3 regions of the Microbacterium sp. AG790 genome follow, and region 3 is predicted to be linked to each of the others. Evidence: predicted binding sites of a transcription regulator. Region 3 holds the regulator's gene; each other region holds the start of a gene.

Region 1 (3,270 bases), on a different contig from region 3:
AACGAGGATCCCTGCTGCAGCTCTTGGGCGGTGTTGCCCGACTGCGTCGAGACGAACACCGTGCTCGCGGACTCGTAGATCGGGGTCCTCGTGAGGGAGTAGCCCGCCGCCGCGCCGAGTCCCAGCAGGGTCAGCACGACGATCACGAGCCAGTTCTTGCGGAGGATGCGGATGTAGTCGCTGAGCTCCATGGTGCCTCTCGAGGACGCGCTGCCAGCCAGGGGGAGGGGTGCAAGGCCGGGACGATCGGACTCAGTCTGCCATAGCGGATGTTTCGGGTCGGTGTCCGCGCGGCAACACCTGCGTGAGGACCCTGCGCAGCGCATCCGTCAGCACCGCAGCGCACAGCGGGCGCTCCCTCCGATGCGGGGCGTGCGGTCGGCGTCGATCCACGGTGGCGGGATGAACCACACCCGCGCCGTCACTCCGACGCCGTCGACGCGGATCTCCCACCCGTCGGCGTGAATGCGATGGTGGCAGCCGGTGCACAGCAGCACGCCGTTGTCGAGGTCGGTGGGCCCGGCATCCCTGTTCCACCAGGCGATGTGGTGGCCGTGGGTCCACGCCGGCGGTGCGCCGCAGAACGCGCAGCCGCCGTCTCGTTCGGCGAGGGCGAGCTTCTGGGCGGGAGAGAACAGGCGGCGCGCGCGGCCCCAGTCGAGAATGTCGCTGTCGCCGCCGAGGACGCACGGAATGACCTGCAGGTCGGCGGCGAGTCGACGCACCTCCCGCGCGGGCAGCGATGCGTCGAAACCATCGATGCTCGCGACGCCGCATCCCGACTCGAGCTGGTCGAGCGTCATGCGCACGACGACCGTCGTCGTCGCAGCGGTGGGCACCTGTTCGCACCCCAGAGCGTGCGCACACAGCTCGTGCAGCGCGTCGGCCCGCATCTGCGGCAGCGTGCGCTCATCGCGAATGTCATCGCGCGCGGCACCTTCGACGCGGTCACCACCACGCGCGTCGCCGTGCCCGTGCACGTGCTCGCGCCGTGGGGCGTGCTCGTTGGTCTGCAGCACGCGGGTGACCATCGCGTCGAGAGCGGTCTTGATGGGAGCGGCGGTGGCCAGGTCGAAGACGCCGGTGAGGTGCAGCATGCCGTCTCGCTCCTGCATCCGCAGTGCTCGGGCCGATCGATGTTCCTCGTGCGCGGCGGTGATCCCGTCGGGGTCGAGCTCGGCTTCGGCGCGCGCCAGCAGCCGGGTGAGCTCGTCGGCGCGCAGTCCGGGTGCCCGCTGGCAGAGGTCGCGCTCCGCGGCATCCCGGCGGGAGGGATCGACGCGCAGCGACAGCTTGTCGAGCAGGGTGATGATCGCCGACGCCGCCATCATCGACAGGGCGCCCGCCGAAACGGCTGCCGCCACGTGCGGATGCGCGGCGGGGCGGGGCTCCCCGCTGATCGTGGTGCGCGGCGCGGTGCTCTCGCCCACCTGCACGAGTTTGATCGCCTCGCCCACGCTCGCGCCGGTGGTGGCTTGGATCAGCGCGACAGGGGAGCGGAATCCCTGCTTCTTCGCGAGGGAGTCGCCGCCGAGCTGAGGCCGCGACTGACGGGAGATCTCGGCTGCGACGGGGGCGAAAGCGGCGTCGACCTGGCGCATGAGCACGCCGAAGGCGCGGTTCACCTCGACGAGTGCACTCGGCGACAGCGCGGCCGGCGCCTGCGCGCCACCCGCCGCCGCGAGCGCCTCGAGCGCTGCGGCGATGCCATCGAGCCGGTTCTCCATGACTTCGACATTAGAACATACGTACGACATTCATTCGAGTTGTCCACAGGCTCGGGTAGGTGCGTTTTGACTCGCTGCGCTCGCTCAACGACCGGGGTGCGAGCGCGAAACGCCGACCCCGTCTCTCAGCCGAAGGCGATCCGCACGACGCGCTCGACGGCGGCCAGGCCCGGCTCGAGCTCGGCGGCGGAGCGTTCGTACGTCGCGGCGGAGCGACCGTAGGGGTCGATGACGTCGTCGTCCTCGGCGGATGCCGGCGGCAGCGTGATCCCGCGCCGCCCGGCGATCGCGCCCAGAGCGGCGGCGAAGCGCTCCCGCGGTGGTGCGCCCTCCCCGGCCGTCGCGGCAGCCGTCCGCAGGTCGTCGTCGCTCAGATCGGCGGCGAGGCGGGCGAACTCGCGGGCGGTGAAAGCCTGTCGCATGCGCGAGGGGTCGAGCTCGACGACCTCGCGGCGGTGGTCGCGCGCCATGGCGAGCACGAGATCGGCCGTGCGCACGTGCACTGGGGTGAGGAAGCGGGCGCCGTGGGCGCCGACGAGCGCCGGGTCGACGCCGCGGGCGACGGCGAGGTCTGCGGCTTCGGGTGTCATCGGCATCCCGTCGCGCGCGCGAGCGCCGGCGCTGGAGACGCGCACCGGAAGGTCGGCGAGGCGAGTGGCCAGCAGCTGGGCGGCCAAAGGGGAGCGGCAGATGTTGCCGGTGCACACGGTGAGGATCTCGAGCACGCTGACTTCCGGTGTCGATAGAGCGGGGAGGGAGTGTGTGGCTCGCCGCGTGACCGGTAGTTTGGCCACGTGCCCGATCAGCTTAGCGACCCCGGTTCGTCAGCCCTCGAGGCGTCGACGCCCCCGCGCCGGTCGTCGAGCGAGCGCAACGAGCCGGAAGGCTCGGCGGCCAGCGAGACGGCAGCGCCCGGGCGCCGTCGCCGCATGCGCACCGACTGGCGTCTCGGAGGCACGGCGGTGCGCAAGTGGGACCTCTCCGTGCTGTCGGCGGCTCTCATCGGGGTCGGGCTCGGGGTGGTCGGCGGGGGCGCGGTGAGCCGCGTCGCTGCACCGTGGGCCCCGATCGCGTCGACTGTGGTGCTGTGGCTCGGTCTCGGCGCCGCGGTGGCGTTCGCGTTCGTGAGGTCGCGGCCGGCCGGGCTGCTGCGGTTTCGGCCCATCGATGTGCTGTGGGGGGTCGGGCTGGGGCTCGGTCTGCGTCTGCTGCAGGGCTGGGTGAGTGGTGCGGATGCCGAGGCCTTCCCCTCCGCGATGGCGCTCGACGGCGGGCTGCCCTCGGGGTGGTGGCTCACGGAGGCGGTTCCGGCGGGGCTGGTCGCGCCGCTGGTGGAGGAGTTCTTCTTCCGCACGGTCGTGCTGATCGCGGTGTATCAGCTGCTGCGGCGGAGTGTGGGCGGGGTTGCGGCCGGGGTGACGGCGGCGCTCGTGTCGGCGGGAGGGTTCGTGCTGCTGCACGCGACGGCGGGGACGTTGACGCTGGTCGACGGCATCCAACTCTTCGCGGTCGGCGGCACGTGCGCGCTGGTGGTCCTGCTCAC
Region 2 (3,270 bases), on a different contig from region 3:
TGTTGCAGCGCTGCGACGCGGTGCTGCGTCTGCCGGGAGAGTCGCGCGGTGCGGATCAGGATGTCGCGATCGCCGAGGCGCGCGGACTGCCGGTGTATTACGCCCTCGAGGATGTGCCGGGCGTGACGGCGTCGGGTTCGTCGGAGGTGGCCGGGCCGCGCTCCTGAGGCGACCGGCTCACGCCGGGAGCGCCGGACAGGCGCGCGCGGATCAGAATGGCGGTGCGGAATCGGCCATCGCCGGCGGTGGCGCCGGACTCATGACGAACGTGACCGGTGGGATGGGTGCGTCTTCGCGGTAGAGGCGACCGGTCGGCGAGGTCCACTCCAGGACTCCCCCGGGGTGTTGTCGCACCGTCCAGGCGGTGAACTGCTTCATCGAATGATGTCGCTGGCACAGGTGGGCGAGGTTCCAGAGGGCGGTCGGTCCGCCCTGGGCGTGGTCGATGGTGTGGTCGATCTCGCAGCGAATGGCCGCGCGGCGGCATCCGGGAAAACGGCAGTGCTGGTCGCGGGCGCGCAGGAATCGCCGCTGCGGCCCTGCGGTGCGGTACCGGTCGACCGCGATCACGGTTCCGTCGACGGGATCGGTGAGCACGCGTGCGAGGGAGTGGGTCTCGGCAGCGAGGCACCGCGCGGTGTCGGCGTCGATGGGTGCGCGCCCGACCAGGTCGACCGGGCCGTCGTCGGCGCCGAGCAGGGTGAGGGCGGGCACGATGACCTGCACCTGGGCGCGGATGGCGCCGAGCGTTCCCGGCGCGTCGCCGAAGGCGGTCGGATCGAGCGCCGGCGCGCCCGTCAGGAGCAGGTCGCTGAGCACGTCGGCACGCACCTGATCGGTCGTGCGCGGGTCGTCGTCGTCGGGGGTGCGCGCATCGATGATGACCGTCGCCTGCTGTGTGAGACGATCCATGACGCCCTCCGCGATGACGGTCGGGACCGTCGCGATGAGGTCGGACATGCCCTGGGCACCCGGCACCACGCGCACGCGCCGGCCGCGGCTCGCTTCTGCGTGGCGTTCGGTGAACGAGCGCTCGGCGCAGCGTTCGGCGAGGATCTCGACCGCAGAACGCACGCGGTTGGGCGTGTCGCCGGCGCACAGCCGGATCGCCTCCGCCTCGAACGCGGCCCGGCGATCGGCGGGGACGGGCGCCCCGGCATCCATGATCACCCGTACGTGAGCGCGAGTGAGGCGCCCGGTCTCCCAGGCGTCGAGGGTGGCGGGGTAGCTCTCGACGAGCTCACGCGCCTCGCCGATGCGCTGCTGCACGGTGCGGTCGGTCACTCGCATCACTCCCCCGAGTTCGGCGGCGATCGAGCGCAGGGCCATGTCGTGCACGCGCACCGAACCCCGCTGAGTGGCAGCCTGACGCTCGGCGAGTTGAGCGGCTCGCGCCAGCAGCTTCACCTCAGCCACCTGCGCCGCCGAGACCGCCGCCAGCACCGTCTCGGTGTCGGCGACGAGAGCCGCGAGCGCCGACAGCTGGTCGCTGTCTTCGCTCATCGGCGTGATCTCTTCCATGCCTCAAGTGTAGCGACACCTTCGGACATTTGTTCGAATGGCGAGTGAGGCAACGGATCACGTCAGATCGCGGATGCCACGACCTCAGCACCGCAGCTGTTCCGCTCCACGTCCACGCCGCTGCGCTACATCGAGCTTGCGAAGTGGATGCCCGGGGTGATGGGCCCTGCGCACGAACACCCCGACCTGATCCTGATCTGGACGAGGCTCGCGGCGCTCGTCGAGCCTCACACGCCCGCAACCGTGGATCGTGGCCTCGTTTTCGACGAGTTCGTGCCGGTGGCGGTACATGCAGACGCCTGAGCAGATCCCGGGCCTGGCCGACCTCGACCGTCTCGACGCGGTCTTCGCCGCACTGGCGCACCGAACGCGCCGCGCGATTCTCGTGACTCTGCGGGCGAACGGCGGATCGCAGACCTCCGGCAAGATCGCCGGACGCATGGACAACAGCTGGCAGACCACCAGCCGGCACCTCCGCCAGCTCGAGGAAGCCGGCCTGATCAGCGTCGGCCTTCAGGGGCGAGAGCGCATCTACACGCTCAACGACGCGTTCATGCGAGAGGTACTCCACGACTGGGGCGAGAGGTTCCGTCCCTGATACGCGCCCCTCGCGCGCCGGCGCCTGAGCGCGGGAGCGCAGCGCCGCACTCGAGGTCTGTCATCGCCACCCGCGAGCCCTGCGGAGGCGCCACCCCAGAGGGGCGCGACGCGTCAGCCGTTGCAGGCCCAGCCGTCTCCGTCGCCGTCGAGCTTGTAGATGTCACGTCCGACGACGCGGGCAACCCCGTCGAAGTAGGCCGGGCCGTTGCCCTTGCCGCCCGCGCAGTCCACGTCGCTGGCGATGGGCACGCAGGCGTCGGCGTAGTTCGGGTCGCAGTCGCCGGGCGCCGCCGCGGGAGGCGGCGGGGCGGCCGGCTCCACGTACGTGCCGACGGAGGTGACCTCGGTGACGGGCGGCACGGTCACGGCGTCGGAGACGAGTTCGCGCTTCGTCTCCTTTCCGTCGGTGAGGGTGACGCGGTAGGTGCGTGTGCGTTCGCCGTTCTGTCCCGCGGTCGTGACGGCCGTCTGCCCCTGCGGCATCGTGGAGTCATCCACCGACGTGCGCTCGAACGGCACGGGTTCGGTGACGGCCTCGTCGCGGGTGGTGATGACCGGCGTGTGCGTCGGCGTGGGCGTGCGGGTGGGGGTGGATGCCGTTGCCGTCCCGGTCGTCGCGACGAACGCGACCGGACCGTTCTGTTCGGCCACAGAGCGCGCGGCGAGCGTGGCCGCGTTGACCGCTCCCCCGACCAGCGCGATCCCCAGCACCGCCGCTGCACCCACGATGATGCTCGTGCGGCGCGACAGGCCGCGCCGCGGAGCCTTCGCCGCGGTCGCCACGGGGCCTGCGGATCCCGCCGCCCCGGTCTTCTCGGCGACGTGCGCGGTCCACGCCGTGCCGTCCCACCACCGGACCGTGTTCGCCTTGTTCGGGTCGGGATACCACCCCGGTTGCACGTTCGTCATCGACTCTCCCCAGCTCGATCAGAACGTACTCCCACCCCGTGATCACGGCAATGGGAGCGGTACCGTGAATAATCGATCGCCTCTTTCAGCGCCGCTGGCGATGTCCGAGCATCCCCATAGGGTGCGAGGATGCAGCGCGAATCAGCACTTTCCTATATCCCCGGAATCGCGACCTCCCGACTACGCGAGGCAATGGGAGTGCTCGCGGCCGGGCTCCTATTTGCATTAGCCGGCTCGATG
Region 3 (3,270 bases):
GAAGAGCCGCCGCCCGCGCGGACTGACCGGCGAGCCACGCTCCGGCGGCGACGGCGAGAGCGATCGCCAGAGCTGCCCCGGCCGCGCCGACCGCCGCCGACACCAGCTGGTCGTAGACGGCGGCCGCCGCGGCCGGCGTGAGCGCCGTCCCGGTTGCGGCGGACGATACGGCCGCCCGGCCCGCCGCGGCCGCGATCAGCAGCGCTCCGAGGCCCGCCGCCGCCGCGAGCGCGGCCCGCCGAAGGGCGTCGAGGCGTCGCCGAGCGAGCGCGATCCCGGTGAGGAACAGGATCGCGGTGGCGACCGGCATCCACCATCCCGCCGTCAGGCCGAGCGCATACCCGGATCGAACGGCGGCGAGGGTGTCTCCGGAGCCGATGATCACGACGTGATCGACGGAGGGGATGAGCGTCGCCCACGCCACGCCCTGCGCGCTCAGATGTTCCTTCACGCCCGCCACCACGGCGCCGACCTGGATGCCGAGTCCGGCCTCGGTCTGCACCACGACGCCGGCGCCATCGGAGGTCGCGGCGAGTGTCAGCGCGCGGTGAGACTGCCGAAGAAGCTGGTCCCACAGTGCCCCGAAGCTGTCGGAGCGGATCGCACCGGCGATCGTGTCGTGCACGAGACCCTGCACGGCGGCGGCGGCGGGCGCTTGCAGCCGCCGCAATGCGTCTGCCGCCCGGTCGCCGACGCCCAGCCCGATGATGCCGTCGACGATCGAGCCGGTGAGGACCTCGGCGTCGAGCCTCGCGTCGACCGCGTCGGTGGATGCCGCGATCAGCGTGTCCTGGACGGCGGTCGAACGGGCCAGCGGCGCAAGCGTCGCGGTGAACGCGTCTTCGTCGACCAGCTGCACCCGCGCCCAGACGCTCAGGATGGACAACGGGAGGCAGACGACGGCCAGGACGATTGCGACGGCCGATGCGAGGGCGCGCGCCCGCGACATGATCAGATCGCGCGCAGGACGGCCACGACGCGACCGAGGACCACCGCGTCGTCGCCGAGGATGGGCTCGAAGGAGGAGTTGCGGGGGAGCAGCCACGTGTGGCCGTCCCGCTGCCGGAAGGTCTTCACCGTCGCTTCGCCGTCGAGCATCGCCGCGACGATGTCGCCGTTGTCCGCGGTCGGCTGCGATCTCACGACGACCCAGTCGCCGTCGCAGATGGCGGCGTCGATCATCGACTCGCCGCTGACCTTGAGCATGAACAGGTCGCCCTTGCCGACGAGCTGGCGGGGGAGGGGGAAGATCTCCTCGACCTGCTGGTCTGCCGTGATCGGCACGCCCGCCGCGATGCGCCCGACCAAGGGGACCAGTGCCGCATCGCCCACGGCCGGAGCGAGGTCGGCGGGATTCTCGGCGGCGGCACCCGGCAGATCGATGAGGACCTCCATCGCGCGCGTCTTGCCGGCGTCGCGGCGGAGGTAGCCGCTCAGCTCCAGCTGGTTGAGCTGGTGGGTGACGCTGGACAGCGACTTCAGGCCCACGGCATCGCCGATCTCGCGCATGCTCGGCGGGTAGCCGTGGCGCGCGATGGAGGTCTGGATCACCTCGAGGATCTTCAGCTGCTTGTCGCTGAGGCTCTTCCGCCTGCGTGTCTGAGGCTTCTCGGCCATGTCGCGCGCTCCTTCGATCGCGTCCCCGGAAGGCAGAGCCTTCGAATGTCGGAGGTTGGTGATGGGGTCGTCTTGTCGAAACCGTATCCGGTTTTCGCACGGTCGGACGGCACGCGTGCGCGTGTCGGATTCGATTCATCTGCGAGAACCGTATCGCTTGACACTCGAACACTATCGAAGATAGATTCGGAACAGAGATTCGCATCCGGCTCTCCCGGCCGAGAGGCGGATGCGAATCTCGACTCGAATCTTCGAGGTGACGCTCTCACCCCCGACGCCGCGGCGCGGGACACGTCTCAAGGAGGAACCCATGACCACGATCGACATCCTCGGCGCCTCGCCCCGCGGCCGTGTCATCGCGGCGGCCCCCGCCACCCGTCTGCGCCTGACGGTTCGTGGTCGCCGGGTGCTCGCCTTCCTCGCCTCCATCCCCGTCATCGTCGCGCTCGGTATCGGCATCGTGTCCGGCGGCGGCGCGCTGGCGTCCAATGAGGGATCCTCGGGAGTCACGTTCACCCACGTCACGGTTCAGCCGGGCGACACGCTCTGGTCGATCGCACGCGCGGTCGCACCTGACGTCGACCCGCGCGACGCCGTCGACGCGATCGTTCGACTCAACGCCTTGGACTCGGGCAGCCTCGACGCCGGACAGAGCATCGCGATCCCGGCCGAGTACTCCGCCGGCCACTGATCAGCCTCGTCCGCTCATCACGGCGACCTCTACGATGGTGAGGGTGAGCGTTCGACTCGATGACCTTCCCCTCAGAGACGACCTGCGCGGCCTGACGCCCTACGGCGCTCCCCAGGCTCCGCTGCCCGTCGCGCTGAACGTCAACGAAAACACGCATCCGGTGCCCGAAGCGGTCGCGGACGACATCCTCGACAGCATCGCCCGTGCGCTCCGGGAGGTGAACCGCTATCCGGATCGTGAGTTCACCGCCGTGCGGGAGGGCTTCGCGGACTACCTGGGTCATGGCCTGTCGGCCGCGCAGATCTGGGCGGCGAACGGATCCAATGAGGTTTTGCAGCACCTTCTGCAAGCGTTCGCCGGCCCCGGTCGGACGGCCTTCGGATTCGCGCCGACCTACTCGATGTACCCGCTGCTCACTCGTGCCACTGGCGCGACGTACGTGAGCGGGACGCGCGGAGTCGACTACACACTCGCCCCCGAAGACGCGTCCGCTCAGGTCGACCGGGCGCAGCCGGATGTCGTCTTCCTGTGCGCGCCGAACAACCCGACCGGAACGCCACTGGGACTCGACGTGATCGAGGCCGTCTATGACGCCGCACCCGGCATCGTGATCGTCGACGAGGCCTACCAGGAGTTCGCGCCCCGCGATTCTCGGTCGGCACTGACGCTGCTGCCCGATCGGCCGCGGCTGGTCGTGTCTCGCACGATGAGCAAGGCCTTCGCGTTCGCCGGCGCTCGCGTCGGCTACCTCGCGGCCGACCCCGCCGTCATCGATGCTCTGCGTCTGGTGCGGCTTCCCTACCACCTCAGTGCGCTGACGCAGGCGGCGGCATCGGCCGCGCTGCGTCACGCGCCGGCGATGCTCGCGATGGTCGACGAGATCGTCGCTCAGCGCGACCGTATCTCCGCGACACTCGACGCGCTGGGCTACCGCCCCTTCGAGAGCTGGACGAACTTCGTGC

What was found. The regulator LexA, encoded in region 3, represses DNA repair genes until DNA is damaged. The targets are predictions, from matches to a motif close to TCGAACANNTGTTCGA.
Region 1: the regulator LexA is predicted to act here: its motif matches at 1,739-1,754, upstream of DEU37_RS05680 (HNH endonuclease signature motif containing protein).
Region 2: the regulator LexA is predicted to act here: its motif matches at 1,543-1,558, upstream of DEU37_RS00025 (HNH endonuclease signature motif containing protein).

Annotation. Positions count from the first base shown of each region.
Region 1 is NZ_RBWZ01000007.1:13,392-16,661, reverse strand. Features, by position in the region: gene DEU37_RS05685 (polysaccharide biosynthesis tyrosine autokinase) at 1-191, opposite strand, end outside; gene DEU37_RS05680 (HNH endonuclease signature motif containing protein) at 330-1,727, opposite strand; gene DEU37_RS05675 (low molecular weight phosphatase family protein) at 1,853-2,452, opposite strand; gene DEU37_RS05670 (CPBP family intramembrane glutamic endopeptidase) at 2,522-3,270, shown strand, end outside.
Region 2 is NZ_RBWZ01000001.1:838-4,107, reverse strand. Features, by position in the region: gene DEU37_RS00030 (DUF4406 domain-containing protein) at 1-167, shown strand, start outside; gene DEU37_RS00025 (HNH endonuclease signature motif containing protein) at 211-1,521, opposite strand; gene DEU37_RS00020 (helix-turn-helix transcriptional regulator) at 1,811-2,119, shown strand; gene DEU37_RS14950 (G5 domain-containing protein) at 2,233-3,030, opposite strand; gene DEU37_RS00005 (hypothetical protein) at 3,160-3,270, shown strand, end outside.
Region 3 is NZ_RBWZ01000009.1:37,492-40,761, reverse strand. Features, by position in the region: gene DEU37_RS09775 (hypothetical protein) at 1-949, opposite strand, end outside; gene lexA (transcriptional repressor LexA) at 952-1,617, opposite strand; gene DEU37_RS09765 (LysM peptidoglycan-binding domain-containing protein) at 1,928-2,308, shown strand; gene DEU37_RS09760 (histidinol-phosphate transaminase) at 2,343-3,270, shown strand, end outside.